DNA from 2 places in the Promicromonospora vindobonensis genome. Region 1 is predicted to be linked to the other one. Evidence: predicted binding sites of a transcription regulator. Region 1 holds the regulator's gene; the other holds the start of a gene.
The links. Region 1 encodes Rex, which represses fermentation and respiration genes when NADH is low (regulators of the CRP and FNR family bind a similar motif). Its sites were predicted from a motif close to CTTGTGAANNNNTTCACAAG; they were not measured.
Positions count from the first base shown of each region.

Region 2: a site for Rex is predicted at 12,600-12,619, ahead of mqo (malate dehydrogenase (quinone)). Genes of this name have one in related genera too.

Region 1 covers NZ_JBHUOG010000002.1:3,395,662-3,410,824, reverse strand. Annotated here, with positions in the region: gene mmsA (multiple monosaccharide ABC transporter ATP-binding protein) at 1-1,181, shown strand, start outside; gene mmsB (multiple monosaccharide ABC transporter permease) at 1,178-2,359, shown strand; gene ACFS27_RS28385 (TetR/AcrR family transcriptional regulator) at 2,506-3,132, shown strand; gene ACFS27_RS28380 (ABC transporter ATP-binding protein) at 3,141-3,899, shown strand; gene ACFS27_RS28375 (ABC transporter permease) at 3,896-4,621, shown strand; gene ACFS27_RS28370 (phytase) at 4,648-5,955, opposite strand; gene ACFS27_RS28365 (acetoin utilization protein AcuC) at 6,124-7,296, opposite strand; gene ACFS27_RS28360 (TrkH family potassium uptake protein) at 7,409-8,809, shown strand; gene ACFS27_RS28355 (potassium channel family protein) at 9,007-9,675, shown strand; gene ACFS27_RS28350 (30S ribosomal protein bS22) at 9,882-9,980, shown strand; gene ACFS27_RS28345 (HAD family hydrolase) at 10,072-10,866, opposite strand; gene ACFS27_RS28340 (Pr6Pr family membrane protein) at 10,944-11,615, shown strand; gene ACFS27_RS28335 (glutaredoxin family protein) at 11,630-11,878, shown strand; gene ACFS27_RS28330 (redox-sensing transcriptional repressor Rex) at 11,939-12,586, shown strand; gene ACFS27_RS28325 (hypothetical protein) at 12,916-14,103, shown strand; gene ACFS27_RS28320 (YceI family protein) at 14,180-14,731, opposite strand; gene ACFS27_RS28315 (MarR family winged helix-turn-helix transcriptional regulator) at 14,901-15,163, shown strand, end outside.
Region 2 covers NZ_JBHUOG010000001.1:856,218-871,380, reverse strand. Annotated here, with positions in the region: gene ACFS27_RS04145 (Re/Si-specific NAD(P)(+) transhydrogenase subunit alpha) at 1-172, shown strand, start outside; gene pntB (Re/Si-specific NAD(P)(+) transhydrogenase subunit beta) at 169-1,578, shown strand; gene ACFS27_RS04135 (hypothetical protein) at 1,750-2,163, shown strand; gene ACFS27_RS04130 (hypothetical protein) at 2,181-3,602, opposite strand; gene ACFS27_RS04125 (glycosyltransferase) at 3,686-4,978, shown strand; gene ACFS27_RS04120 (hypothetical protein) at 4,987-6,402, opposite strand; gene ACFS27_RS04115 (condensation domain-containing protein) at 6,582-8,024, shown strand; gene ACFS27_RS04110 (hypothetical protein) at 8,021-9,541, shown strand; gene ACFS27_RS04105 (hypothetical protein) at 9,522-10,991, shown strand; gene mqo (malate dehydrogenase (quinone)) at 11,094-12,581, opposite strand; gene ACFS27_RS04095 (maleylpyruvate isomerase family mycothiol-dependent enzyme) at 12,706-13,383, opposite strand; gene ACFS27_RS04090 (pyridoxine/pyridoxamine 5'-phosphate oxidase) at 13,436-13,954, opposite strand; gene ACFS27_RS04085 (TetR/AcrR family transcriptional regulator) at 14,087-14,647, opposite strand; gene ACFS27_RS04080 (SCO4848 family membrane protein) at 14,738-14,956, opposite strand; gene ACFS27_RS04075 (GNAT family N-acetyltransferase) at 15,001-15,163, opposite strand, start outside.

The DNA of each region.
Region 1 (15,163 bases):
CGCTCCTCGAGCGAGTAGGGCTCAACGAGACGCCCACCACCCTCATCTCCGCGCTCGGCGTGGGCAAGCAGCAGCTCGTGGAGATCGCCAAGGCGATCTCCAAGGACGTCAGCCTGCTCATCCTCGACGAGCCGACGGCGGCCCTGAACGACAACGACTCCGAGCACCTGCTCAAGCTGCTCCGTCAGTTCAAGGAGCAGGGGATCACGTCGATCATGATCTCCCACAAGCTGGCCGAGATCGCCGAGATCGCCGACCGCACCACCATCATCCGCGACGGCCGGTCGATCGAGACCTTCGACATGGCCGAGGCGGGCGGGTCGTCCGAGGCGATCCAGAACCGCATCATCCGCGGCATGGTGGGTCGTGACCTCGACAACCGGTACCCGGACCGGGAATCGCACCCCGGTGCGGAGGTGCTCCGGGTCGAGGACTGGACGGTGCATCACCCGACCCAGCCAGGGCGCGTCGTCGTCGACAAGGCGAACCTGAACGTCCGGGCCGGCGAGGTGGTCGGTATCGCGGGCCTGATGGGCGCCGGGCGTACCGAGCTCGCGATGTCGGTGTTCGGTCGCTCCTACGGCCGGGACATCTCCGGCAAGGTCTACCTGGACGGCAAGCAGGTGAGCGTCGGGACCGTGCCGGACGCGATCAAGGCCGGGATCGCCTACGTGTCCGAGGACCGCAAGCAGTACGGGCTCAACCTCATCGAGGACATCCGGCGGAACATCTCGGCGGCAGGCCTCGGCAAGCTGTCGAGGCACGGCTTCGTGGACGAGAACGAGGAGCTCAAGGTCGCGGGCGAGTACCGCGAGTCCATGAACATCCGCACCCCCAACGTGCTGGTGGAGGTGGGCAAGCTCTCGGGCGGCAACCAGCAGAAGGTGGTGCTGTCCAAGTGGCTGTACACCGCGCCTGAGGTGCTGATCCTCGACGAGCCCACGCGCGGCATCGACGTCGGCGCCAAGTACGAGATCTACACCATCATCAACGAGCTGGTCGCGGCGGGGAAGGCCGTGCTGGTCATCTCCTCGGAGCTCCCCGAGCTCCTCGGGATCTGTGACCGCATCTACACCCTGGCCTTTGGCCGCATCACTGGCGAGGTCGACGTGACCTCAGCCACCCAGGAAGGGCTCATGGCTCTCATGACCCAGGAGAACCCGCAGGAGACGAAGGCATGACCGGCATCGCGAATCTCAAAGAGCTGTTCACCCGCAACCTGCGCCAGAGCGGTATCTATATCGCATTCGTGCTGATCGTCGTGCTGTTCAGCGTGCTGACGAACGGGCTGCTGCTCAGCTCGCGGAACCTGACCACGCTCGTGCTGCAGTTCTCGTACATCCTCATCCTCGCCATCGGCATGGTGATCATCATCATCGGCGGGCATATCGACCTGTCGGTGGGCTCGGTCGTCGCACTGACCGGAGCGGTGGCCGCAGTGGCCGTGATCCGGAACGGGCTGCCCTGGTGGGTCGGTGTCCTTGCCGCGATCGGCACAGGGCTCCTGGTCGGTGCCTGGCAAGGGTTCTGGGTGGCCTACGTCGGGATTCCAGCGTTCATCGTCACGTTGGCGGGCATGCTGCTCTTCCGTGGCCTCACGCTCGAGGTGCTCAACAACGTCTCGCTCTCGCCGTTCCCGAGCGAGTACACGGGCATCGCCACCGGCTTCCTCAACGGGTTGCTCGGCGGGTACGGCTACGACACGTTCACGCTCGTCGTCTTCGGCATCGGTGTGCTGGGCTTCGCGTACAACTCGTGGCGCAACCGCCGCGCGCGCGTCGCCTACAACCAGACGGTCGAAGCCCCGGTGCTGTTCGTGCTCAAGCTCGTGGTGATCGCCGCACTCGTCATGTGGTTCGCGTGGAACCTCGCCTCCTACCGCGGCCTGCCGACGGTGCTGATCATCCTGGCCGTGCTGGTCATGGTCTACACGCTGGTCACCAAGCACAGCGTGTTCGGGCGGCACGTCTACGCGATCGGTGGCAACCTCGCGGCGGCCCAGCTGTCCGGCGTCCGCGTGAAGCGCGTGAACTTCTGGATGTTCGTGAACATGGGCTTCCTCGCCTCGATCGCGGGCATCGTGTTCTCCGCCCGGTCGAGCGCCGCCCAGCCGGCGGCCGGCAACATGTTCGAGCTCGACGCGATCGCGGCCTGCTTCATCGGTGGTGCCGCAGTGACCGGCGGTATCGGCACCGTGACCGGCGCGATGGTCGGTGGCCTCATCATGGCCGTCATGTCCAACGGCATGCAGCTCATGGGCGTGGACCAGTCCACCCAACAGGTGGTCAAGGGCGTCGTGCTGCTCCTGGCCGTCGCGTTCGACGTCTGGAACAAGAAGCGGGCGACCGTGGCCCGCTGAGCGGCCTGCGCGAACCTTGGATCGAACGGCGGTCGGCCCACACGGGCCGGCCGCCACTCGGTAGAACGTTCGCCCGAACCGTCGGAAGCTCCCGAGCGCTCCAGCTCGGGAGCTTCTGTCGTCGGGCGGTGGGCGAGAATGGCCGGATGGCATCACCCGATTCCGCGCCGCGCCGGGGCCGTCGTCCTGCCGGGCAGGACGCACGTGCCGAGATCCTCGCAGCGGCCCGCACGGAGTTCGTCGAGCGCGGGTACGAGGCAGCCTCCCTGCGCTCGGTCGCCCGTCGCGCCGGCGTGGACCCGGGGACGGTGCGGCACTGGTTCCCTGACAAGGCCCAGCTGCTGACGGCGATGCTCGGGGTCGTCGGGATCGACCCCGGCGCGGTCGTCGGGCAGGTGGCGACCGGCCCGGTGGACACGCTGGGGGAGCGGCTCGTCGAGGCGCTGCTCGGCCTCTGGGACGAGTACGGCGGTGACACGGTCCGGGTGGTCGTGCCGGCCGTCATGTCGGACGCCACGCTGCGTGGGCTGCTGTCCCAGTTCATCGGCGCAGCGATCCTCGGCCCGGTGGTGCGTGCGCTCGACGTGCCCGAGGCGCCCCTGCGCACCGCCCTCGTGGCGTCCCAGATGGCCGGCCTCATGATGACCCGCTTCCTGGTCCCGGTGGAGCCGCTCGCCTCGATGCGCCCGGCGGCGGTGGCCGCGCTCGTCGGCCCCAACCTGCAGCGGTATCTGACGGGAGACCTTGCGGCGCCGCCGACCGAGCGCGCATAATTCCTCACATGAGGAAAAACGCGGTGGTGATCCGTGGCCTGCGTGTGGTCCGCGGCGGCAGACCGATCATCGACGGGCTCGACCTCAGCGTGCCCGCCGGTTCCGTCGTCGGGTTGATGGGGCCGTCCGGCTCCGGCAAGACGACGCTCATGCGCTCGCTGGTCGGCGTGCAGGACAAGGTGACCGGGTCGGTCGAGGTGCTCGGCAGCGCCGCGGGCAGTCCGGGCCTGCGCCGCAGGGTCGGCTACATGACGCAGGACGCCAGCGTCTACACCGACCTCACCGTCGTCCAGAACCTCCGGTACTTCGCGGCTCTGGCAGGCGTACCCGCGTCGGCCGAGGCCGTAGCTGCGGCGGTCGGCACCGTCGACCTCGGCGGGCACGAGAAGCAGCGCGTCGGCACGCTGTCCGGCGGCGAGCGGTCGCGGGTCTCTCTCGCCGCGGCCCTCGTGGGCGGCCCGGAGCTGCTCGTCCTGGACGAGCCCACCGTCGGCCTCGATCCCGTGCTGCGCCGCGACCTGTGGGCGGTGTTCCGCCGGCTGGCCGCCGAGGGGCGCACGCTCCTGGTCTCCAGCCACGTCATGGACGAGGCGGTGCAGTGCGACCGGCTGCTCCTGATGCGCGACGGCGCCCTCGTCGCGGACACCACGCCCGACGAGCTGCTGGCCACGACCGGGGCGCCCGACGCCGAGCGTGCGTTCCTCGCGCTGATCGACGCAGCTCAGCCGGCTCAGGGGACGGCGCCCACCGAGGAGACGGCACGATGAACCTGACCTTCGCCACCGCCGGCCGTGTGCTGTCCCAGCTGCGCGGCGACCACCGCACGGTCGCCCTGATCATCGTGCTCCCGTGCCTGCTGATCGGCCTCATCGCCTGGATGTTCGACGACCAGCCGCAGGTGCTCGACCGGTTCGGCCCCATGCTGGTGGGCATCTTCCCGCTCATCGTGATGTTCCTGGTCACGAGCGTCGCGACGCTCCGCGAGCGGCAGTCGGGCACGCTGGAGCGGCTCATGACCACGCCCATTCGCAAGGGCGACTTCGTGGCGGGCTACGGCCTCGCGTTCGCGACGCTGGCCCTGGTCCAGGCTCTCGTGGTGGTGGGCTTCGCGACGTGGGTGGGCATGGACGTGGCGGGACCGCTGTGGCTCGTGCTGGTCGTGGCGATGCTCGACGCGGTGCTCGGCTGCACGCTGGGACTGGCCGCATCGGCGCTGGCCCGCAGCGAGTTCCAGGCGGTCCAGATGATGCCGGCGATCCTGTTCCCGCAGCTCATCACCTGCGGGCTCCTGATGCCGCGCGACCAGATGCCCGAGGTCCTGGAGTGGCTGTCCCGCGTCTTCCCGCTCACCTACGCCGTCGAGGCGATGACGTCGCTCGCGGCGGGCGACGAGTGGGCAGGCATCCGAGGTGCGGTCGGGGTCATCGCCCTGTTCATCGTGGGGGCGGTGCTCCTTGGCGTGCTGACTCTCCGCCGTCGGACGGAGTGAGCCCCCAACCTTTGTCCGGGCAGGCGTCAGGGCAGGCGGAGTGCCTGCGCGACGTCGGCCCAGTGGACGTAGGAGAAGCCCGTCGCGTCCCGGTCCGGGTCCGCGTCGGGGCCGGTCTCTGGCTCGTCGTGCGTGACCAGCAGCCCCGACTCGTACTCGCCGACGGGCGCGTTCGACACCGCGAGGCCGTCCGACCCCTTGACGTCGTCCACTCCGTCGCCGGCCACCCGGAAGGTACCGAGCGAGCGGTTGCTGCCGGTCAGGGCGTACACGCCGTAGGTGCCATCACCCTGGCTCGACACGAGCACGTAGCCCGTGCGGCCGGGGCCGTACCAGATGTCGACGCCCTCGGCGTCGGCGGTCAGGTTCTTGCCCCCGTACGACGGTGCGGCCGGGTCCACGGGGGCGCACTCCTCCGTCTCGGGGTCGTAGGCGTCGTGGACGCCGAAGTCCGTGACCTTGTCGACCAGGCGCGGCTCGCCGGAGCCCAGCGGGAGCGGCACCCGCCAGAGGCCGACGTCCTCCTGTGCCGCGTAGAGCGTCCCTGTGCGGCGGTCCACGGCAACGCCCTCGAGCTGCGGCCCGACGCCCGGCTCCTCGCACGGGACCCAGGTCGAGCCGTCGGGCAGTGGGAACTCGCCAGGGACCGCCAGGTGCTCGACATCGGTGTAGCCGATGCCGTCGGGGCCGGTCGTGAGCCGGGCCGTCGCGATGGTGGGGTTCCCCTCCTGCGTGACCACCGCGTACGTCTCGCCGTCACGCGGCTGGTAGACGGCCAGGCCGTACGCCGTCTGGTCCTCGGCGACCGTCGCGCGGTCCGGGCTGAACAGGAACTCCAGCTCGGGAGCGGTCACCTCGGTGAGCGGCGTGGCGGCGTCGGCCCCGGCGGGATCGATGGCGAAGAAGCGGATCTGGTCGTTGTACCGGTCCGAGACGACGGCGACGTCCGTCGTCTCGCCGTCCACATCGAGGCCGTAGGCGATGTCCACGTTGTTGTACCGGCCCGGGACGCCGTCGGCGCGGGGAGCCGCCGTGGCCGCGACCGACTGCAGCTCGGTCGCGGCCACGGAGTAGACGCGCAGGCCGCCCTCCTTGGCCGTCGCGACGACGAGCGAACGGTCCGAGTCGTCCGGGTGCACCCAGATCGCGGGGTCGTCGCCCGACGCGTTGCCGCCGGCCGCGTCGTCGTACAGCGGGGGCGTCTCCACCGAGGTGGTGACGGTCGCGGGGGCGGACACCGGCCGCTCCGGCGCGCCGCTCGCGGCCGCAGAGGCCGGGACGAGGGTGGACAGGAGCAGCAGGGCGGCCGGCAGGGCGGCGAAGCGACGTCGCATGGCCCGAGGCTCCCGGACAGGGGTGGCGGTCGGATGGCGCGCGCCTGAACGTGGGCTGTCTGCCGGGTGATCGGCAATCCGTCAGGTGATCGGCATTCCCGGGCTGCCGATCACCTGACGAACTGCCGATCACCCGGCAGACAGCCCGCCGGGCCCCGCCGAGCCGGGTCAGTCCAGCAGGGGGTCCAGGCCCCAGAGGGGGAAGACCGACCTGCGGGTCGCCTGGACCGCGCGGTCCACCGCGTCGGCGGGGTCGTAGCCGTCGCGCCAGCCGCGGAACGGCACCTCCGCCGAGCCGAGCGTGCGTGCCGCCTCCAGGTCCAGGGCCTCGACCGTCGCACGCCACGCGCGAGGCAGCTCGGAGCCGCGTTCCAGCGGCACGTGCGCGGCTTCCGCGACGAGCGCCGCCCAGGCGAGCGGCACGACGTCGGACACGGCGTAGCCGCCACCGCCCAGCGCGAGCCAGCGGCCCTCGGCGTGCTCGTGCGCGAGCGCATGGGCCCACTTCTGTGCGGTCAGCTGGGCATCCACCGACACGTTCAGGTTCGAGAGCGGGTCACGGCCGTGGGCGTCGCAGCCGTGCTGGGACACGATCGCCTCCGGCCGGTGCTGCCGGACCAGGGCTGGCACCACGGCGTCGATGGCCCGCAGCCAGGCTGCGCCGGAGGTCCGCGCGGGGACGGGGATGTTGACGACGCTGCCCTCGGCGGGACCGGAACCGATGTCGGTCGACGCGCCGGTGCCAGGGAACAGGGTGCGACCGTCCTCGTGGATCGAGATCGTGAGCACGCGCGGGTCGTCCCAGAAGATGGCCTCGACGCCGTCGCCGTGGTGGGCGTCGAAGTCCAGGTAGGCAACCCGTTCCGCGCCCTGGTCCAGCAGGTGCCGGATGGCTGCGGCGGCGTCGTTGTAGACGCAGAAGCCCGACGCCGCACCGGGCATCGCGTGGTGCATGCCGCCGGCGACGTTCACGCCGTGCGCGATCTCCCCGCTCCAGAGCGCCGAGGCGAGGTCGACGGATCCACCGAGCTGGCGTGCGGCGGCCTCGTGCATCCCCGCGAACAGCGGGTCGTCGTCCGTGCCCAGTCCGCGCGCCAGGTCCGGCTCCAGCGTGGTCCCGGCGTGCCGGACGGCGGCCACGTAGTCGGCGTCGTGCACCGTCTCGATGACGGCGTCGGAGGCGGGCTCGGCGTCCACCACCTCGAGCGTCGGCTCTTCGAGCAGGCCGAGCGCGTCGATGAGCCGCATCGTGAGGTCGAGGCGGGCAGGCGACATGGGATGCCCGGGTCCGAAGTCGTACTCGAGCAGTCGCGGACTCCAGACCAGCCGGGCGAGGTGCACTCGCCCACGGTAACGGACTGGCGCCGGTGAGCGGGTTTCTGCCCGGGGTGGGCCCCGCGGCGTGGCAGAGTAAGGCGTCGATCGTCGGGAGCTGGGGGAAGGAGCGGGTCGGATGGCGCCGAGCTTGCGGCACGGGCTGTTCGGTCTCCGGGAGTACATCGACGTGCTCGCGTTCCGGGCGCCGGCCCGACTGGCCGTCACGGTCTTCGCGTGCGTGATCGGGGTGTTCACCCTGCTCCTGCTCGCACCCTTCGCCACGGCGGACGGCGACGGCGCACGCCTGGTCGACGCGCTGTTCACCGCGGTCTCCGCCGTGTGCGTCACCGGCCTCGTCGTGCAGGACACCGCTACCTACTGGTCCCTGTACGGGCAGATCGTCATCCTCACCGGTATCAAGGTGGGCGGCCTCGGGATCATGACCGTCGCCTCGCTGCTCGGCATGATCGTGTCGCGCAAGATCGGACTGACGCAGAAGCTGCTCACCGCGTCGGAGACCAAGACCAGCAAGCTGGGCGACGTCGGCTCGCTGATCCGGGTCATCATCGTCACCGCCACCACCCTCGAGCTGTCGATCGCCCTGCTGCTCTTTCCCCGCTTCCTCGTGATCGAGGGCAACGTGGGCACCGCGGCCTGGCACTCGCTGTTCTACGGGATCTCGGCGTTCAACAACGCGGGCTTCGTGCCGACCGTGGAGGGCCTGGCACCGCACGTCGGGGACTGGACGCTCGTGCTGCCGATCGCGCTCGGCGTGTTCATCGGCGCGCTCGGCTTCCCGGTGATCCTCAACATCCAGCGGTCCTTGCCGCGGCCGGGCCAGCGGTGGCACGGCTGGACCCAGCGGTTCTCCCTGCACACCAAGCTCACGCTCGTGACCAGCTTCGTGCTGTTCGGGGTGGGTGCCCTGCTGCTCCTCGTCCTGGAGTGGACCAACCCGGACACGTTCGGCCCACTGACCCTCGGGGAAAAGCTCCTGGCCGCCGTCTTCGCAGGGATCATGCCCCGCTCGGGCGGGTTCAGCACGGTCGACGTCGGAGCCATGACCGAGTCGAGCTGGCTCATCCAGGACGCCCTGATGTTCGTGGGCGGTGGGTCGGCGTCGACCGCCGGCGGCATCAAGGTGACCACGCTCGCCGTCATGCTGCTGGCGATCTTCGCCGAGGCGCGCGGCGACCGGGACATCGAGGCGTTCGGCCGGCGCATCCCGCGCGACGTGCTCAGGCTCTCGATCGCCGTGGTGTTCACGGGGGCGTCCATCGTGCTGGTCTCCTGCGTCGCGCTGCTGGAGCTCACCGACCACAGCCTGTCCAAGGTCCTGTTCGAGGTGCTGTCGGCGTTCGCGACCGTCGGTCTGTCCACGGGGATCACGCAGGGGCTGCCCGACGCCGCCAAGTACTGGCTGTCGGCGCTCATGTTCGTCGGGCGGACCGGCGCGGTGACCGTCGTGGCGGTGCTGGCGCTGCGCGACCGGCGGCGCATCGTACGCTTCCCGGAGGAACGACCCATCATCGGGTGAGGCCGGAGTGCAGTGCAGGGTGAGGGCCGAGGAACGAGGCACTCGCCCGGAACGGAACGCAGGCCTCACGCGACAGACAACATCGGGTGAGCCCGGAACGCAGGTCTCGACCGTAGGACAACATCGGATGAGGACGTGGCGGACCGCAGGTCACTATCGTGACCCGTACGTCTGACAAGTGGCCAGAGAGGAATACCGTGCCGGAGAAGAAGCCCGAGCGTGACGCTGGGGTGCTCGTGATCGGACTAGGGCGGTTCGGGTCGTCGATCGGCGGGACCCTGGACAGGCTGGGCCAGGACGTGCTGGCGGTCGAGCAGGACCCGACCCTTGTCGCACAGTGGTCCGGCCGGCTGCCGCTGGTGGAGGCCGACGCGTCCAACCCGGAGGCGCTGGAGCAGCTCGGCGCCAAGGACTTCGGCGTGGCCGTGGTCGGTGTCGGCTCGTCCCTCGAGGCGTCGGTGCTGATCACGGGCAACCTGGTCGACATAGGCACGCCGCAGATCTGGGCCAAGGCGATCTCAGCGGAGCACGGCCGGATCCTGACCCGCATCGGTGCGCACCACGTCGTCTTCCCGGAGGCCGACGCCGGTTCGCGCGTGGCCCACCTCGTGAGCGGCAAGCTGCTCGACTACATCGAGGTCGAGGACGGGTTCACCATCGTGAAGATGCGCCCGCCCAAGGAGACGCAGGGCTTCACGCTCGCCCAGTCCAACATCCGTAGGCGGTACGGCGTCACCGTGATCGGCGTGAAGTCACCGGGTGTCGACTTCGTCTACGCGACGCCGGAGACCCGCGTCTCGGCCAACGACCTGCTCGTCTGCTCGGGCCACGCCGAACTGCTGGACCGGTTCGCCGCGCGGCCGTGACCCGGTCGCCAGGTCCCGGTCGGCGCAACTCACACCCCCGCCGATTACGGGGCGCGCGCTGGACCAGGTAGCCTAGGCAACGGACTCCCTTTCGTGTTGGTCGGCCATCGTCACTCTGGCGTCACTGTCCCGGACCAACCGTGGACCATTTCGCTGAGCGGCCCGTCGTCGGGCTGCCGCCGACCGATCGAACATTGCGAGGACCTATGGGCTCCGTCATCAAGAAGCGCCGCAAGCGTATGGCGAAGAAGAAGCACCGCAAGCTGCTTCGTAAGACGCGCCACCAGCGCCGCAACAAGAAGTGACGCGCGCGCCCTCTGGCGCGTGACGAGCAGGCCCGGCCCCCTGTGGGGGCCGGGCCTTCTTCGTGTCTGCGGGAGCGTGGTTCGGGGAGAGCTAGCGGCCCTGGAGCCGGCGCCGCGCCGCGCGCAGTACCAGGCCGAGCACCCACGCGGCACCGGCCCACGAGGCGGTCCGCACCCCGCGCCCGGCCGCCCGCTGCGACCGGCCGCGAAACTCCCGGATCGGCCAGCCCACCTCCTGCGCGTGCCTGCGCAGCCGCAGGTCGGGGTTGATCGGGCAGGGGTGGCCCACCACGCCCATCATCGGCAGGTCGTTCAGCGAGTCCCCGTACGCGTAGCTCTCGGCGAGGTCGATGTCGTTGATCTCGGCCAGCTCGACGATGGCCGCAGCCTTGGCCTGCCCGTGCATGAGGTCACCGTTGAGCCGGCCCGTGTAGAACCCGTCCTTGTGCTCCGCGATGGTGCCGAGCGCCCCCGTGGCGCCCAGCCGGCGGGCGATGAGCTGTGCGACCTCCACCGGGGTAGCGGTGACGAGCCAGACCTGGTGACCCGCCGCGATGTGCTCGTCGAGCAGGCGGCGCGTGCCCGGATAGATCCGCAAGGACAGGACGGCGTCCCACACCTCCTCGCCGAGGGTGGCGATCTCCGCGACGCTGCGGCCCGCGATGAGCGACAGGGCGCGGTGACGCACCTCGTCGATCTGCTCCTTGTTCTCGCCCCACATCAGGTAGCGCGCCTGGATCACCGCGAACCTCAGGATGTCGCGCGTGCCGAAGAACTTGCGCTGATAAGCGGACTTGGCCAGGTGAAAGGCGCTCGCCCCGCGGATGATCGTGTTGTCGACGTCGAAGAACGCCGCAGTGGCGGACGAGGGGTGCGTCGACGGCATGGAGGTCACTCTATCCGCGTGTCACGTCGCGCAAGTCCCCACCCGGTGGGCGGGGCCGACCGTGATAAAACCGGGGAGTGACGCACGAGAGCAGGATGCCGGAACGGGCCACGCTGGCACGAGCACTGCACCTGCTGGTCGCGGTGTTCGCCCTCGGCGGCTTCGCCATCGAGCTCGTCGTGGCGATCGTCGAGGGCCCAGGCCTGGCCCCGACGCATGCCGAGCGCATCGTCCGGCTCTTCAGCTATTTCACCATCGAGTCGAATCTGCTGATCGGCGGGGTCTCGCTGGCGCTCGCGGTGGACCCGCGCCGGGACGGTCCGGTCTTCCGCGTGCTGCGCCTCGACGCGCTGCTGTGCATAGCCGTCACCGGCGTCGTCTACAACACCGTGCTGCGGGGCATCGTCGAGCTGACCGGGGCCGGCCTGGTCTCCAACACGATGCTGCACGTCCTGGCACCGCTGTTCGCCGTCATCGTCTGGCTGTGGGCGGGGCCGCGCCCACGGGTGTCCGCGCGGACCGTGTGGTGGTCGGTCGTCTACCCGATCGCCTGGCTCGTCTACACGTTCCTCCGGGGCGCGGCGACCGACTGGTACCCGTACCCGTTCCTCGACGTCAACGTGCTCGGCTACCCCGGTGCGCTGACCAACGCGGGGCTCGTCGCCGTCGTCTTCCTCGTCCTGGCGTGGGGTGCGCTGTGGGTGGACCGACGACTGCCGGACACCGACCGCTCGCCGTCGCGCGCGTGACGTAACCTCGGGGCGTGACAAGTCCTGCCGGAGCCCGGGTAGTCCTGTACACACGCGAGGCGTGCCATCTGTGCGAAGACGCACGAGCCGTCGTGGTGCAGGTGTGCGAGGGTGCCGGAGCCCAATGGCGCGAGGTCGACATCGACAGCGCGCCCGCACTGCGGGAGAAGTACGGGGAATACGTCCCCGTGGTCGAGGTGGACGGGGTCCAGCAAGGATTCTGGCGCGTGGACGGTGCGCGCCTGGCCCGCCTCCTGGCATGATCATCCCGGCAGTGTGTGCGTACGCCCGCGACACAGTGGTCGCGGGGAGGGGAGCAGCACGTGGTCGAACTCAGTGACGGCACAGTTCCGGCAGCAACCGTAGGGAGGCTGCCGTACTACCTGCGCGCCCTGCGCGACCTCGCTGCCGAGGGGGTGGGCCTCACCTCGTCGACGGAGCTTGCCGAACGCTCGGGCGTGAGCTCGGCCCAGCTGCGCAAGGACCTGTCGTACCTGGGTTCGTTCGGCACGCGCGGCGTCGGCTACGACGTCGAGTCGCTCGCCTCGTACATCACCGTCGCCCTGGGGCTCGAGACGGAGCACCGGCTCGCGATCGTCGGCATCGGTAACCTCGGGCACGCGCTCGCGAACTACTCCGGGTACGCGACGCGCGGCTTCCAGGTGGTGGCACTGCTGGACGCGTCGCCCGACGTCGTGGGCACGCGGGTGGCCGGAGTGGCCGTCGAGCACGTCCGCGCCGTTGCCGAGGTCATCCACCGCGAGCGGGTCACCATGGTCGTGCTCGCGCTGCCGGGTCATGGTGCCCAGGACGTGGCCGACGCCGTCGTCGGCGCGGGCGTCCGCGAGATCCTGAACTTCGCGCCCATAGCGCTCCAGGTCCCGGACGACGTGGTGGTGCGGTCCGTCGACGTCGGTGGCGAGCTGCAGATCCTGGCGTTCCACGCGGCGACCCGGGCCGCAGCGCTCTGAGGCTGCTCGGGCGCGGATGATGCTGCACCACACCGGTGAGATCGGTCGGATGGGATGAGATCGGTCGGTTAACTGACCGATCTCAGGTCATCGGACCGAACTGAGCGAGTTCGGTCCGACGTCCGACCGGGGCCGGGTGATTCTCGGGTCGGGGCCCACCGTGACGTGGGGCGCGGTGCTATACACAGCAGGCTGACCTGTTGACCGAGCTGATGGACCGGGGGACGTGAGTGGCTGACGGATGGCACCCGAGGATCGGGCGAAGGATGCTGTCGGGCGTCTCCGCGCGGAGTCTTTCCGCCGCCGGGAGCTGGTGCCTGGGCGTCGGTATGGTCGGCCTCGTTGTGGGCATGGTGCTGCTGTGGGGCGCTGACCAGCCCATCTTCGCGGCGGTGCTCGCCATTCCTGGTGCGTTCGGGGTGACTGCGGCGCGGGTTCTCGACAGCATGGCGAGCACGCGAACGGCGAGGGAGCACGCGGCGGCATACATCACGCTCGTCGAGGGCACCGGACCGGTCGATGTGGAGCACGTGGACCCGCGGACGGGCAGGCTCGTCAGCTTCGCGGGAGAGGACCTGACCCGGGCAGAACGTGCGGCGCGGGTCGCGGCGATCCGCGCCGATGCCAGGCACGGAGGCGGGCGGCGCGGGCACGGGCCGCCCGCGATCGCCGATGAAGCGGAAGAGGGCGTGGACGAGGAGCTCTTCGCCGGCAGGCCCAGGACGTTCGTCACACTGCCCTGGAGCGTTCGGCAAGGTGTGGTCTGGGGCTGGATGCTCGCGGCCCTGGCGCCGCTGGGGTTCTTCGTCGTCGAGCTCCTGGCCGGCTACGACGAGACGCGGTTCGCCGCGCCGATCGTCCTGGGCGTGGTGCTGGCGTCGGCAGTTCTTGGCGGGGCAGTCATGATGGTGGCGAGCCGTCGGGCCGACGACCTCCTGAGGACCGGGGGCCAGGACCGTGGCGAGCACCGGCCGTCGGGAGGGGGCACGCACTCCCGCGGCCTTGCTATGTCCGTCTGGATCACCGTGTTCGGGCTCGCTCTGCCCCTGGTCGGCGGCGCCGTCTACGGGACGTACCAGAGTGCGCGGCTGGCGGAGCTGGCGTCGGACGGCGTACGGATCACTGCTCACGACGCGGAGTTCAGCAGGGGCCGTGGCGGCCGGAACGTCAAGGTGCGGGCTGTCGTCGAGCATGCCGACGGCGCGAGGCAGGTTCACCTGGACTACCACCAGGACCCCTATCTGCCGGGCACCCCGATGCGCACGTGGACCGACGCACCCGCCCCGTATGCCGGCACGTTCACCGTGGTCCAGCATCCGGAGGACACTGACCTGGTCGTCGCGGGGACGGACCTCGCCGACGCCGGTGACATCGCCACCGAGGCTGATCTCGGCCGTGCGGCGGTGTTGTCCGCAGCATGGGGCGTCCCGTGGTTCGTGACCTGGCTGGTGCTGGCGTCAGAAGGCCGCCGACGGTCCGCCCCTGACAGCGGTTCAGCAGGCTCCAGGCGACCATAACCCCCGGGGGGTTACGGTCGCCTGCAGCCTGCTGAACGCGAAGTGGGAGGCGCCGGTGTCGGCGCACCGGGACGGGTCAGGCCTTGGCGATCGCGCTGACGTCCAGGGTGATCTTGACCTTGTCGCCGACCAGGAAGCCGCCGGTCTCCAGCGAGGCGTTCCAGGTCAGGCCGAACTCCTTGCGGTTGATCTCGAGGCTGGCCTCGAAGCCGGCACGGTCGTTGCCGAACGGGTCCTTGGCGGTGCCGGTGAACTCGGTCTCCAGCTCGACGCCCTTGGTGACGCCGTTGATGGTCAGGTCGCCCGAGATGATGTAGGCGTCGCCCTCGGGCCGGATGCCGGTGGACGTGAAGGTCCAGGCGGGGTTCTCCTCGGCGTGCCAGAAGTCGGCGCTCTTCAGGTGGCCGTCGCGACCGGCGTCGCCCGTGTTGACCGACTCCGCGTCCAGCTCGGCGGTGACGCTCGACGACTCCAGGTCGTCGCCCACCGTGATGGTGCCGGAGGCCACGCCGATGGTGCCGCGGACCTTCGCGATGCCCGCGTGGCGGACGGAGAAGGCGGCCGTGGTGTGGGACGGGTCGAGGTCGTACGTGCCGGTGGTCAGACCTGCGGGAAGGGAGGTGGCCATGAGTGAGGCTCCTTGTCGGTGCGGCGGTTCGGGTAGATAGTTGAGAGATCAACTAGTCACGATCACATCTAACATAGCCGGTCCCGTAACGTATTCCCACAGCATGTTTCCACTGGTCGCGGATGGCGGTGGAACGAGCGGCTCGGCAAGCACGAAAGCGATGGGCAACATGGCAGCAGAGACGATCGAGCAGCGCGACAGCTGGCTGACCGAGGAGCAGCAGGGCTCCTGGCGGCACTACCTCGAGGGCACCGCGCGCTTCGTCGAGGCGCTCGGTGCCGTCCACGACCGGACCCTCGACCTCTCCCTCGGGGAGTACAGCCTGCTGGTGCAGCTCTCGGAGGCACCGGAGCGCACCATGCGGATGTCGGCTCTCGCCGACGGCCTGGTGCTCTCGCGCAGCAGGCTCACGCACACCGTCGCGCGCATGGA
Region 2 (15,163 bases), on a different contig from region 1:
CATCCTGGTCGGCGGGATGCTGCAGATCGGCTCGTCGGACCCCGTGGTGACGACGTTGGCCGTGCTGGCGTCGGCGGTGGCGAGCATCAACATCTTCGGCGGGTTTCTCGTGACCCACCGCATGCTCGGGATGTTCCGCCGTGGCGCCCCGACCGACGGGAGCAGCCGATGAGCGTCGAGTCCGTGGTCCAGGCCGTCTACCTCGTGGCGGCGGTCCTGTTCGTGCTCTCCCTGGCCGGGCTGTCGAAGCAGGAGACCGCACGGCGTGGGGTGCTGCTCGGCATGGCGGGTATGGGGCTCGCGCTGGCGGCGACCGTAGCGCTCTCGCTCGACCGGTCCGAGCGGCCCGTCGGGCAGACGGCGGGGCTGATCCTCCTGGTGCTCCTGGTGGGCGCCGCCGTGGGCACGTGGCGGGCGCGCACGGTCGAGATGACGCAGATGCCCGAGCTCATCGCGCTGCTGCACTCGTTCGTCGGCGCTGCGGCGGTGCTCGTGGGCTTCGGGTCCTACCTGACCGAGCCCCGCACGACGGGGTCCGGCGGCGGCGTGCACCTCGTCGAGGTGTTCCTCGGCGTGCTGATCGGCGCCGTGACGTTCACCGGCTCCGTGGTGGCGTTCGGCAAGCTGTCGGGGCGCCTGAGGTCGTCGCCGCTCATGCTGCCCGGCCGCAACTGGCTCAACCTGGGCGCTGTCGTGGCGAGCGCCGGTCTGCTCTGGTGGTTCGTCGCGGCAGGCAGCTCTGGCCTCGTCCCCCTGCTGCTGATGACCGCGGTGGCGCTGGCACTGGGCTGGCACCTGGTGGCGGCGATCGGCGGGGGCGACATGCCCGTCGTCGTCTCGATGCTGAACTCCTACTCGGGGTGGGCCGCCGCCGCTGCCGGGTTCATGCTGGGCAACGACCTGCTCATCATCACGGGTGCGCTGGTCGGGTCGTCGGGTGCGATCCTCAGCTATCTCATGTGCCGCGCGATGAACCGGTCGTTCGTGAGCGTGATCCTCGGCGGATTCGGTGCCGGTACCGGCATCGCCGCGGCGGGCGGCGACGCCGAGCAGGGCATCCATCGCGAGACGACGGCGCTCGAGGTCGCCGACCGGCTGACCGCCGCGCGCTCGGTGATCATCGTGCCCGGCTACGGCATGGCCGTTGCGAAGGCGCAGTACCCCGTCGCGGACCTGGTGGCCCGGCTCACGGCCCGTGGCATCGTCGTGCGGTTCGGCATCCACCCGGTCGCCGGCCGGCTGCCCGGTCACATGAACGTGCTGCTCGCCGAGGCCAAGGTGCCGTACGACCAGGTGCTCGGCATGGACGAGATCAACGGTGACTTCCCCGGCACCGACGTCGTGCTGGTGATCGGCGCCAACGACACCGTGAACCCGGCCGCACAGGACGACCCGGCGTCGCCCATCGCGGGCATGCCGGTGCTCGAGGTGTGGCAGGCTCGCGAGGTGGTCGTCTTCAAGCGATCCATGGCGACGGGCTACGCGGGCGTACAGAACCCATTGTTCTTCCGCGAGAACACCGCCATGCTGTTCGGCGACGCGAAGGACCAGGTGGAGCTCATAGTCCAGGCGCTATGACTGCTCTGATCCGTGCGCGAGGCGGGTGCCTTTTGCATTCGGGTCGTCATGTGTGGGTGAATTGAAGGTGACGCGCTGACATGGCGCGGTAACGACTTGGTATAAAGGGGTGCGCCAGGAAAGCCCGGTGTATTCCCTCAGTGCGGAGGCCGAGTGTTGACACGCTCTCTCGTGACCGGAACGGTCACGATCGTGGGGTTCCTGGTGCTTGTCGCGACCACCGAGCTCTTCTACTTCGGGCCCCCCGACGGCGCCCAGAACGCCGGTGAGGTGTTCGCCTCGCTCGGTGGTGCTGCCCTCACGCTGCTCACCTGGGCCGGGGTCGGCTGGTGTGTCGCACGGACGGCGCGAGCCCTCCGCCTGACCCGCTTCTCGGTGCTCGTCGGCATGGTCGGGCCGGTCGCGGCGATCGTCGCCTTCGCCGTGACGGTCGACCTGGACGGCTGGTCCACCGGGTTCGGTGCGCTGGCCTTCGCCGCGGCGTCCGCCGGCGTGCTGGCGACGATGCGGAGCCGGCGGTCCGACGGCTCGACCGCGGTGCCGACGGCCTCGGAGCCCCACCCGCCGATCCACCTCCCCGCCTAGGTTCACGACGAGGTGGGTCACCAGAAGCGGGTCGGGAGGGCGTGGCGGGCGTACACCGCCTCCACCGCCGCTCGTACCTGACCGGGTTCGCCGAGCCGTTCCTCGTCCAGCCCGAGCACCACGAGGGTCGCCACGCCGTCGTGCTCCGACCACCAGGAGTCCAGGCCGCCGCGCATCTGCCGCAGCCGTCCACGGGTCAGGCCCTGCGTGACCCCGCGCATGAGCACGCCGGAGGCCGAGGTGCCGAGCGGCGCCGCGAAGGTCGCGGGCAGCCGGCCCAGGTTCGAGGCGAGGCACAGCGGCGCGGTGGCATCGCGCGCGGCGCGCTTGGCGACGGCGTCGGGCACCATCTGCAGGAGCGGCTTCAGCGGGCCGAGGGCCTCGACCCGGGTGCCGGACGTCAGCGCCCGGAACTCGGCAGCGGCACTGGCCCGGATCTGGGCCAGGTCGGCCACCACCCCTGCCCGCTCCGGCGCGGGCGTCACCGTGGTGTCGACGGCGAGGGAGACGCCCGACGTCGCGTTGGACCGTAGATCCTCCCTGCCGCGGAGGCTGACCGGCACCGAGACGCGCACCGGCATCCCTGCCGTCGCCGCGCCGGCGGCGAGCAGGATCTCCGTGCACACCGCGATCAGCAGGCTGTTCGCCGTGCCGCCCGCCGCGTGGGCCGCGCGGTGCCAGGTGGAGGCGTCGGTGTCGACCACGACGACCGGCGGGCTGGCGGGCTGCGCGTCGTCCGTGCGGGGTTCCGGCCGCGGCCGGTCCGCCGACTGCTGCGCCAGCACCGGGGGCACCGGCCCCTGCCTGGCCACGTCCCGCAGACCGCCCACGGCCGCCCGGGCCTGGCCCGTGGCGTCGCGCAGGTCGGCCACCAGGCCGGTGCGGATGCGCTCACCCTCCCGTGGCAGCCGCCGGGTGCCGGACGCCGAGGCGAACACCCCGGCGTCGTCCGCCCTGAACCCCGCTGCGGCGACCGCTGCCTGGAGCGCGCCGACGTGCATCCCGCCGTCGGCCACCACGTGCGACGTGACGTAGCTGAGCACGCTCCCGCCGCTCGCCGTCGGCGCAGCAGCGAGGGCCCAGGTGGGGCCGCTGACCGGGTCAAGGTTCGCCTGGGCCTGCCGGTCCGCCCAGGTGAGCACGGCGTCGTCGGGCACGGGGGTGGACTCGACGAGCGGGTCGAGCGACACGGTGGAGGTGGCCCAGCGGTCCCGGGCGCCGGGAAGGCGGCCCGGCCGGACCACGCGCTGCAGCGGACCGTCCGCGAGACCGCTGTGCAGGGCGCGCACGGCGGCGGCGTCCAGCGGTGCGGGGAGGCGCCAGACGGTCTGGTTCACCACCGCGACCCCGAGCACGCGCCGGGTGCGCAGGAACAGGTCGTCGTCGTAGGTGAGGCGGTTGCTGGCAGTCGGTTCTCTGGTGGTCGCTGGGCTGGTCACGGGGCCTCCGGTGGCGGGCAGGCGGATGGGTGGCCTGAGGGTGGGTGGCCTGAGGACGGATGGCGGGTCAGTAGAGTGCGCGCGTGCGTCACGTCTTTGCCCTGGTGGGCAGCCGAGGAGATGTCCAGCCGGCCCTCGCCGTCGCCCTGGAGCTGCGTCGCCGCGGGCACGAGGTGGTGACCGGCGTAGCGCCCAATCTCGTGCCGCTGGCCCAGCGGCTGGGCCTGGGCCCGGTGCCGCTCGGCACCGACTCCGCGGCGCTCCTTGGGTCCGACCTGGTCCGGCGGGACATGCGTTCCGCGCACCCCGTGCGGCGGGTGCGGGCGCTGCGGGCGGTCGCGTCGGCGGGCTGGGACGAGCTGCGCACCGGCCTGCTGGCGCTGCTGGACGACGTCGGCGGCGCCGACACGGTGGTGACCGGGCTGCTCGGGCAGGAGGTCGCCGCGGCCGTCGCCGAGCGGCGTGGTCTCGGCATGGCGGCTCTGCACTACTGCCCGGTCCGGGCGAACCACGTGGTGTCGCCGGTGAGCGGGCTGCGCGGGCCGGGCGCCACCCGGGCGGCCTGGGCGCTGGGTGAGCGGGTCCGCTGGGGCCTGACCCGGCGCGCCGAGAACGGCCAGCGCGGCGCGCTCGGCCTGGCGGAGACCCGGGTGCACCTGCCGGCCCGCCTGCGCGACGCCGGGGTGGTGGAGGTTCAGGCCTACGACCCCGCGCTCGTCCCCGGCCTCGCCGACGAGTGGGGACCGCGCCGTCCGGTGACCGGCTTCCTCGCCCTGGACGACGACGCCCGCGCCCGCCTCGGGGAGGCCGGCTCGGGCTCCGGGCTCGACGCTGATCTGGAGGGCTGGCTCGACGACGGCGACCCGCCGGTCTACGTCGGGTTCGGCTCGATGCCCGTGGGGGACCCGACGGCGCTGCTCGCCGCGATCGACGCCACGTGCGCCGATCTCGGGGTGCGGGCGCTGGTCAGCGCGGGGTGGAACGACTTCACGGGGGTTGATGGTGCGGGCGGTGCGACGCAGGACGAGAAGCGCGTACGGGTCGTCGGCGCCGTCGACCACGCGGCGGTGCTGCCCCGCTGCCGCGCCGCCGTGCACCACGGCGGGGCGGGCACCACCGGGGCGGTGCTGCGGGCGGGGCTGCCCGCCGTCGTCGGCTGGTACTCCGCCGACCAGCCGATGTGGGGCGACCTGCTGCGGGGCGCAGGGGTCGGCGTCGCGCGCCGTGCGAACACCCTGACGCGGCCGGGCGTGCTCGCGGGGGCCCTGGCGGAGGTGCTCGACGACGCCACCGCCGTCCGCGCGGCAGCCCTCGGGGCGCGCCTCGTCCCGCCCGACCGGGCGGTCGCGGCCGCCGCCGACGCGATCACCGGCTGAGCCGCCCGTCACCAGGGCACCGCCGGGATCTGCCAGCCGGCGGTCTCGGCGAGCACGAGGCGGCGCAGCGTCTCGGCGTCGGGCACCCGGTCGGGGTCGAGGGCCGCGACGCTCAGTGTCGTCGTCCGTCCAGAGGTGGTGCAGAAGGCGACCAGTCCGCCGCCGGCGGCGCGCAGCTCGGCGGCGGAGGCGCCCTGGTAGTGCGACAGGGTGGCGACGGCACGCACCACGCCGCCCGGCGCCTGCGTGTACCCGTCGGGTGGCGCGCCGAGGTTGGACGCAAGGGCCGCGGCGACCGGCGGCTGCGGCAGGCGGCTCACGACGGGGTCGGGCAGCATCTGCACCAGCTCGAGCGGTACGGGGGCCACCCCGGGCTCGGGCCGCCCGACGGCGGTGTACGCCTCCTTGGCGGCCGCCCGGACCCAGCCGAGGTCGCGCGCGGCGAGCACGTCGGCAGGGACCGTGACCCGGGCGATCTTGGTGGAGTTGGCCCGCGGGTCCTCCGCACCGCGCGTGGACACCGGCAGGGCGACGGGCACCGGCTCGCCAGGGAACCGGCCGGTGGCGTGCACCAGCCGGGCGAGGAACGCCACGAACCAGGTGTTGGGCGTTCCGCCGTGCTCAGCGGCGGCCCTGGCGACGCGGTCGGCCGGGAGCTCGACGTGCAGCACGGGGGCGCGCCAGCCGACGTCGTCCGCGGGGCTGCCGGCCGGGCCTGCGGAGACCGGGGCATCGCCGCCCTCGCCTGCTTCGCCCGCCTCGCCTGCGGGAACCGGGCTCTGCTCGACCGGCGGTGCGGGGGCGCCGCGCTCCCGTGCTGCCTGCCGCGCCCTGGCCTGCGCCCAGCGCGCGACGGCAGCCGCCTGACCGGCGGCGTCGGCCGCGTCGGCCAGGAGTGCCCGGGTCCCGCGTCCGGGCGCCGGCACGACGATCGGGTCTGCGTGCGTCGCGGCGCGTACCAGGGCGTCGATCAGCGCGGCACCGTCCGCGACTGCGTGCGCGCAGGTGAGGGAGACGATCCCGCCGACGACGGTGCTCCCGCCGTCCGCCCCCGCTGCCACGACGTCGGCGGCGGCGAGCCGCCAGGAGCGGCCACGTGCTGGGTCGAGCGGGAGGTCGGCCTGCGCCTGGCCCCACGCCCCGACCGAGCTCTCGGGCACCGCGGCCGTCTGCAGGTCGAGGACGGGCAGGGTGCCCGCCGGCGCCCAGCGGTGCCGCGCACCGGGCACGCGGGCGCGCACCACACGCCGGTGGAGCGCTCCTGCGGCGATGCCGCCGGCCAGGTCACGCAGGCGGTCGGCGTCGTACGGCCCGTCGAGGCGCCACAGCACCTGGTTCACGGCGGGACTCGCCTCGCCGTCGTGCCGGCGCAGGAACATGTCGTCGGCAAACTGCAGCCGTAGTGCGGGCGGCGGGTTCGGCACGCATTCCTCCGTTTCGGGCGCCCCGGGCGCGGGGGGCAGCCGTCGTATTCGGGTGAACCATACCCATGAGGCTGACTTTCACCCGCTATATCCGGTATAAAGGTCGCCGCAAGGGGACCGCGGAACTCGTCCGACGTCGTGCTGGCCGTGCCCACAGATCGATCGAGGGACCCGACCGCATGGAATACACCGAGCTCTCGGCCTACGACCTGCCGGCAGGGACCGTGACGTCGTGGACGCCGCGCGCCGACGCCGGGCGCTGGCAGCAGGACCCGCGTGACCTGTCGCCTGGGCACGAGGCGCACCTGCGCGACTCCGAGCCGGGCTCCTGGATCGGGTCCGTGCTGCGCGTGCCCGGCCCGTACGAGCCGGAGCCGCTGCGCCGCGCGATCCACGCCTGGATGTGCCGCCACGAGGTGCTGCGCACCACGGTCACGCGCGACTCCGGCCAGGGCTGGCGGCGCGTGACCGCTCCCGCAGAGGCCGTCGCCGTCCGGGACCTGGTGGTCGGCGACCTGACCGCCGCCCAGGTGACGGCCCTGCTGCCGAGCCTGCTCGCCGACGTCTCGCCCTCCGCCTGGCCGCACTGCGTCCTGGCGAGCGTCGAGCCGCCCGGCGCCGACCACTTCGTGCTCGCGTTCGGTGCCGACCACTCGGTGATGGACGCCTACTCCCAGCTCCTCTGGTTCGAGGAGATCGTGTCGCTGTACGACGCCGCCCGCAGCGGTGTGGCCGACGCGGAGCTGCGCGCGCTGGAGGTCGGCTCCCACGTGGACTTCTCGGCGGAGGACCGCAAGCTCGCGATGACGCTCGCCGCCGACGGCGAGCCGGTGCGCCGCTGGCTCGACTTCCTCGGGCCGGACACCGCCTTCCCCCGCTACGGTGCGGACGGCGTCACCCGCCCTGCCGCCGACGACGCAGAGGCGAGCCGTCCGCAGGCGTCCCGGTCGTCGTGGCTCGCCACCGTCGACCAGACCGACGACCTGAGCGCCCGCAGCCGGGCCCGCGGTGCCTCGGCGCAGTCCGGGGTCCTGGCCGCGTTCGCCCACGCCGCGCGACAGGTGCACGGCCTCGACCGGCTGCGGTTCGTCCTGCCGATGCACACCCGGTACGCGCCGCAGCACGCGGCGGCCGTCGGCTGGTACGTGGGCCTGTGCCCCGTCGACCTCGACCTCGACGGCGTGGACCCGGTCCTGCGTGACGTCGACTCCGGCCAGGGCGGTCCGGCACGCCTGGTCGACGGCACCGCGCTGACCGCCACCGTCGAGCGCGTGCACGCAGCGGTCCTGGCCGGAAAGCCCCTGGTGCGGTACTCGTTCGCGCGGATCGCGGAGCTGGGCGGCATCACCGACAGCCCGCACTTCGCCGTGTCGTACGTCGACACCCGGTTCGTGCCAGGGGCGGAACGCTGGAGCACCTGGCACGCCAGGACCCTGCGCAGCCCCGCGTACGGCACTGACGAGCTCTACCTGTGGTTCCTGCGCACCCACGACGGGCTCAACGTCTCCACCAGGTACCCGGACACGCCCGAGGCGCACTCCGCGACGGACGCGCTGATCGAGGAGCTGCGCGGGTACTTCCGGGCCTTCGGGTCGGACGGTGTGCGGGAGGCGGTCGCATGATCCTCGGCGCGCTGGGCACGTGGGCCACACGGCCAGGGCAGGTGCTGCACCTGCGGCCGACGGCGGAGGCGCTCGCCGCCGCTGCGTCGGCCCCGGTGGACCCCGGGCCGCCGTCGTTCCTCCAGGGCGACCACCTGCGCGCCTTCGCCGCTCGGCGGGCGGCCGACGGGCGGCACCGCGCCTGGACCGGCACCGCGACCCATCTCGACGGCGTGCTCGACGTGCCCGCCCTCGCCCGCGCGCTGACCCGGCTGGTCCGGCGGCACGAGGGACTGCGCACCTGGTTCGACGTCGACAGCTGCGCCGACGGCGGCGCCCCGGTGCGTCACCTGGTGCCTGCCGAGGCCGTCGGCTTCGAGGCGGTCGAGGTCCCCGCGTCCTCGCCCGCACCCGGTCGCCCGTGGGGCGACTGGGTCACCGCGCACCTGACCGAGACGTTCGACCTCGCGTGCCGTCCCGACTCCTGGGCGCCGTTCGTCCTCGGGGCCGTGGCCGACGACGACGGGTTCGGCCTGTTCTGGGGCTGCGACCACGCGTTCACCGACGGCGCGTCGCAGCTGATGGTGCTCAGCGAGATCGAGGAGCTGTACGCGGAGGAGCGGGTCAGCGGGCAGGGTGGCGCGCCAGGGCAGGGCGGCGGGCGTCGGCCGAGCCCGCCGGAGACCGGACCCGACACCGCCGGCTCGTTCCTCGACCATGCGCGGGCCGAGCACGTCCTCGCCGCGGCGACCCCTGCGGACGCCCCGGAGATCCGGGCATGGGCCGATGCCGTGACCGCGCACGGCGGCCGGCTGCCCGGCTTCGCGCTGGACCTCGGGCTGGCCCCTGGCGAGACGGCGCCCGTGCGGATCCGGTCCACGACCCTGCTCGACGCCGACGGCCTCGCGCGCCTGGACGAGCTGGCCGCCGCCCACGGCGCCCGCTTCACCGGCGCCGTGTTCGCGGGGATCGCGCTCACGGACGCCCGGCTGACCGGTGCCACCGACTGGTTCGGCGTCACCGTGGTCGGCACGCGCGGGCCCGGGTTCGAGACCACGCAGGGCTGGCTGTGCAACTTCGCCCCGGTCACGTTCCCGGTGGCCGACAGCGGTGTCCCGGCGTCCTTCACCGACGTGCTGCCAACGGCGAACGCGGCGTTCCGGCAGGCCAGAAAGGTGGCCGCCGTCCCGGTGCACGCCGCGCTCGGCGTCATGCTGGCCGACGGCGTGCTCGACCCCGCCTCCCTCGGCAGCCCGCAGCTGATCAGCTACCTGGACCTGAGGCGGTTCCCCGGCGTCGGGCGGCCCGCCTACGACAGGGGCCTGCACTTCACCGGGGAGGGCCGGACCGCCAACGCGTCCCTGTGGCTGAACCGCGACCACGAGCGGCTCTACCTCGTCACGCAGACGCCGGACGTCCCAGCGGCGCAGGCCGCCGTCGACCGCTACCTCGCCGAGCTGACCGCCACGTTCGAGGCGGCGGCCGGCGGCGCCGCGCGCGAGCGGCTGGAGGCGACCGGTGCGGGTCGTCTCGGCTGAGCTCTGGGAGCCGGCGCCGGGCCGGGTGGTCACCTGGGACGTGCTGCCGGGCGGGACGCTGCCGCCCGCTCCGGCATCCCTCACCTACAACCAGCGCAACCACCTCCTCGGGGCCGCCGCCGGTGAGCCGAGCGTCTGGATCACCGCCGCGTTCGACGTCGACGGCCCGGTCGACGAGGACGCGTTGGAAGCCGCCTTCCGCGACCTCGTGACCCGGCATGCCGGGCTGTCGGCCGAGGCGGTCCGCCGGCCGGCGGGTGTGGGCCTCGTGCTGCACGAGCCCCGTGCGCTCGTCTGGCTCCGTCAGGACGGCCCGGTCACCGGAACCGTCGAGGCCACCCGCGAGCACCTGGTGGGCGAGCTCGGCCGCCGCTGCGCACCGTTCGGGTACCCGGCGTTCCTGCCGGCGGCGGTCAGCCGCCCCGACCGGTCGACGATCGTGCTCGGCATGGACCACCTGCACACCGACGCCTGGTCGACCACCGTCGTCGTCGACGACCTGGCCGCGCTCTACGGCGAGCACACGGGGCGCGCCGCGGGTCTGCCCGCCCTGCGCTCGGCCGCGCCGGGCGTAGCGGCCCTGGCGAGGGCCACCCTGCCGGCGCGCGGCACAGCCCTCCTGGCAGCGGGCGAACCGGCACCCCCGGCGGCCGCAGGCCGAGCCGCTCCGCAGCGAGCCGAGCCGGCAGGCCCGCCGGCCGTTCCGGCACCCGTCGGCGCCGACGACCCGCGGCTCGCGACCTGGCACGGCTTCCTCCGCGACCGTGGCTGGGCCCTGCCCACGTTCCCGTTGCCGCTCGGTGTGCCCGACGGCGAACGGGTGGCCCAGCGCACCGTCGTGCGCCCGCTCGCCGACGCCTCCGCCGCCGACACGATCGCCGCGCGCGCCAGGTCGGCCGGCGCGTCGACGTCGGCCGCCGTGCTGGCCGCGCTCGCCGCCGCCGTCGCCGACCTCGGGGGGCCTACCGTCCTGGAGACGCTCCTCCCGGTACACACCCGGGCCGACACCGCAGCGCGCCGGAGCGTCGGCTGGCACACGACCACGGTGCCGGTGCGCATCGAGGCCGCCGCCGCAGGGGGCGACACCGTCACGGACGCGGCCCTCGCCGCCACGGGCAAGGCCGTGCGCGCCGCGCGCGAGCTGTCGGCCGTGCCGCTCGAACAGGTGGTGGAGACCCTGCCGCAGCCGCTGCGGTTCCCGCGGGTGGACATCTTCCAGGTGTCGTACCTGGACTACCGGCGGCTCCCGGGACATGCCGCGTCGGCGGGGCGGCGGGCGCACCACGTCTCGGCAGCCACCCGCGCCGACGACCTCCAGCTCTGGGTGTCCCGCACCGACGACGGGGTCGCGGTGCGGGCGCGCATGCCGCGCACCGCGATCGCGATCGAGACGGTCGACGCGCTGCTCGCCCGTTGGGCTGCCCGTCTCGCGGGCCTCGTCACCCGCTGAGCCCGGAGTTGCCCAACGGAGGAGCAGCCGCTCCATCGAGGCCGATGAAGCGACTGCTCCTCCGTTCGTTCGGCGCTGCTGCTTCCCGGGGGAGGGGAGGGGTCAGGCGCCTGCCGCGACACGGTCGGCGGCGAGCTCCGCCGTGTCGTAGTCGACGCCGCCGAGGCTCGGCATCATCGAGGTGAGCTGCGGCTTCCACTCGTCGTACTTGGCGGGGAAGCAGCGCTCCAGCAGCCCGGTCATGGCGGCGACGGCGGTCGAGGCGCCGGGGGACGCGCCCAGCAGGCCGGCGATGGTGCCGTCCTGGGCCGCGACGACCTCGGTGCCGAACTCCAGCACGCCGCCCTTGCCCTTGACCCACTTCATCACCTGGACGCGCTGGCCGGCGGTGATCTGCTCCCAGTCGCCGGGCTGCGCGGTCGGCATGAAGCGCTGCAGCTCGTGGAACTTGGTCTCCGGAGCGGCCACCACCTGGCCGACCAGGTAGCCGGTGAGGTCCATGTTCTTCGCGGCGACGCCGAGCATCGTGCCGATGTTGTGCAGGCGCAGCGACGTGATCAGGCCGAGGTACTTGCCCTTCTTCAGGTAGTTCGGGCTGAACCCGGCGTACGGGCCGAACATGAGGTAGCTCTTGCCGTCGACGATGCGCGTGTCCAGGTGCGGCACCGACATGGGCGGCGCGCCGACGTCGGCCTTGCCGTAGACCTTGGCCTGGTGCTGGGACACGATGGCCGGGTTGTCCGTGCGGAGGAACTCGCCGGAGATCGGGAAGCCGCCGTAACCGCGCGCCTCCTTGATGCCGGAAGCCTGCAGCAGCGGCAGCGCGCCGCCACCGGCGCCGACGAAGACGAACTTCGCCCGGACGGTACGACGGCGGGTGCCGGCGTTCCAGGAACGGTCGTGCAGGTTCAGGCGCCAGCGGCCGTCCCGCAGCTTCTTCAGGCCCCGGACCTCGTGGTTCAGGTGCAGCTCGGTGTTGTGCGCCGTTGCGAACTCGACGAGCTTCTTGGTGAGCGACCCGAAGTCGACGTCGGTCCCCGCTGCGGCGCGCGTGGCCGCGATCGGCTCGTCGGCGTCGCGGTCCTGGGTCATCAGCGGCGTCCACTGCCCGATGACCTCGGGGTCCGAGCTGAACTCCATGTCGCTGAACAGCGGGTGCACGCTCAGCGCCTCGTAGCGGCGGCGCAGGAAGTCCACGTTGTCGGCGCCGCGCACGAACGTCATGTGCGGCGTGACGTTGATGAAGTCCGTGCCCTCCATCAGGCCGGCGGTCAGGAGGTGGTTCCAGAACTCGCGGGAGGTGTGGAACTGCTCGTTGATCGTCACCGCCTTGGAGATGTCGACCGAGCCGTCCTTGCGCTCCGGCGTGTAGTTCAGCTCGCAGAGCGCGGCATGGCCGGTGCCCGCGTTGTTCCACGGGTTCGACGACTCTTGTGCGACCTCGTCGAGACGCTCGTAGATTCCGATACGCCAGGTCGGCTCGAGGATCGTGAGCAGCGCGCCGAGGGTGGCACTCATGATCCCTCCGCCGATCAGCGCGACATCGACCTCTTCGGAGGGACGCGGGGCTGTCTGGAGGTAAGAAGTCACGTCAAGAACATTAGCGGGCTTGTGAAAAGCGGAACGAGCGCTGTGGCACGAATCACGTGGTGCCGTCCGTGACCTCGCTCACGCCGGCGCCCGTCCCGCTCTGCTCACCTGGTGGTGCCCGGGGTCACCGGGCCGGCGCGGCGGACGGCCACGGCCCGAGCTCCGGCAGCTCACCGCGCAGCGGCGCAGCGGGGACACGCCCGGCCAGCCACGCCACGACGTCACGGGGCTCCCCGTCGAGGTCGGCGACGGACACGCCGTCGGGCAGCCGGACGGCCAGGAACTCACGCAGGTGCGCGCACAGGGCGTCGTCCCAGGTCTCGTACCCGAAGGCCTGCGGCGTGCCGGCCAGCGCGTCGACCGAGTGGATCCGGACCTCTCGCCACCAGGCGAGCAGGCAGCCGGACAGCGGCCCGCCGCGGTACCCGCTCGGCGCGTCCCAGAGCGCAGAGCCCGGCTCGGGCCAGGTCCGTGCCAGGTCCCCGCTGAGGCGCTCCAGGACCGCGACGTGCTCGGCGGGCGTGCGCCCGGCGCCCTCCTCGATGATGGCGTTGCGGGCCTCCGGGCTCGCGTAGACGGGCACCACCTCGCCGCGCTCAGCGGCCTGTGCCTGGCCGAGCATCGCGCCGCCGATCCCCGCGATGTGGGACAGGACGTGCCCGCGGGTCCAGCCCGCCAGGGGCGACGGCGCTGCGACGTCCTCCTCGGTCAGGTGCCCGACGGCGGCCAGCAGGGCCTGGAGCCCCGCAGTCGAGTCGGCCAGGGCGTGCGAGATGGTGTCGGTGCTCGTGCTCGTGGTCATCGGTGTCTCTCTCCGTCGAGGAAGTGGTGGTGTGCGGGGTTCAGGGCCGGGTTCAGGGCCACAGCAAGCCCCTGCTCCAGCCGGCGGCGTCCGCGCGGTAGAGCAGGCGGGTGTGGGGGCCGTCGTCGGGCGCCTGCCAGAACTCGACCTCCGTCGGCGTGACCACGTAGGCCGTCCAGTCCGGCGCGGTCAGGTCCCGGTCGGCGCTGACGGCACGCAGGGCCTCGGCGAAGGCCCGGTCATACTCCTGCCGGGAGGCCAGCGGCTCGCTCTGGTGGTTGACCAGGCCGGCGGCACGAGAGGCGTCCGGGCGTGCGAGGAAGTCGGCGCGGCTCGCCTCCGGCCCTGCCGGCGCCGCGCTCCCCGTCACCTTGACCTGGCGGCCCAGCTCCGGCCAGAAGAACGTCAGGGCGGCATGCGGGTTGGCCGCCAGGTCGCGCCCCTTCGGGCTCGTGGACTGCGAGGCGAACCACCAGCCGTCCACCGTCACGTCCTTGACGAGCAGCGTCCGCGCGTGGACGTGCCCGGCGGCGTCGGCGGTCGAGAGGGTCGCGGCGTGCGCGGCGAGCACGTCCGCCTCGATCGCGTCCTCCAGCCAGGCGACGAACAGCTCGTGCGGCGTGGGGGGGCGCGGCGTCCGGGTCGAAGACCGGCAGCCCCGGCCGGGCGAAGGTGGGCAGCGCGCGCAGGCGCTCGCGGAGGGTCATGGGTGCTCCTTCTGGGTCAGCAGGCCCACGAAGCCGCGCACCGCAGCGGCCAGCGCGTCCGGGTCCTGCGTGGCGCGGGCCAGGACGAACCCGCCCTGGATGATCGCGAGGGCGGCGTGCGCGCGGTCGCCGGCGACGTCGTCGGGCAGGCCCGTCTCGCGAAAGATGCCGGTGAGGACCCCGAGCAGCCGCACGAAGTAGGCGTCGACCACGTCGCGCAGGCCCTCGTCGTCCATCACCGCCTGCTCGGCGGTGAGGCGGCCGATCCTGCAGCCGGCGAGCGCGTCGCGTGGCCGCTCGAGGTAGGCGACCAGGCGTTCGATCGCCGGGGCGTCGCTGCCGAGGGTGCGCATCGCCCGGGCGAGCGTCTGGTCGACGGTGGCGCCGACGGCCGCGACGGCGAGGTCGTGCTTGGTGGGGAAGTGGTGGTACAGGCTGCCCTGCCCGACACCGGACGCCGCCAGCACGGCGCGCGGGCTCGTCGGCCCGACGCCCTGGACGGCGAAGAGATCCTGTGCGGCGCCGACGAGGCGGTCGCGTGCGGTGTCCGTGCTCATGGATGCACCATACCTACCTCAAGGTATGGTGGCAATAGGCCGCCGCCCGGAGCAGCCGGCGGGCGCGGCCCGGGGGTGGCCCTGGGCGGCTCAGAGCAGGGTCAGCACGCCCAGCACCCCGACCGCCAGAGCCAGGGCGAGGGACACCGCGATCAGGACGGTGTGCACGGTGAGGAACGTCGTCGCCCTGCCGTTCGCGTCGCGGGACCGGGGGTCGGCGACGATGCGCTGCCAGAACCGCGGCCAGATGAGCAGGTTCCACGCGGCGGTGAGGATCAGGACGACGGACCAGGCGACCGGGATGTTCACGTGCCCAGTATGAAGTTCACGTGCGCGGTACGAACACGTGCGCGTCAGAAGTAGTCGCGGACGTGGACCTGGCGGCCCGAGAACAGCGCGGTCAGGACGGCGTCGTGCTCCGGCGGACCGGTCAGGGCGCCCGCGAACCGCAGGTTGCCCGCCGACTGCGCCCCCGCGTAGAGCAGCGCCAGCCCGTTCGGGCTCAGGACCGGCCGC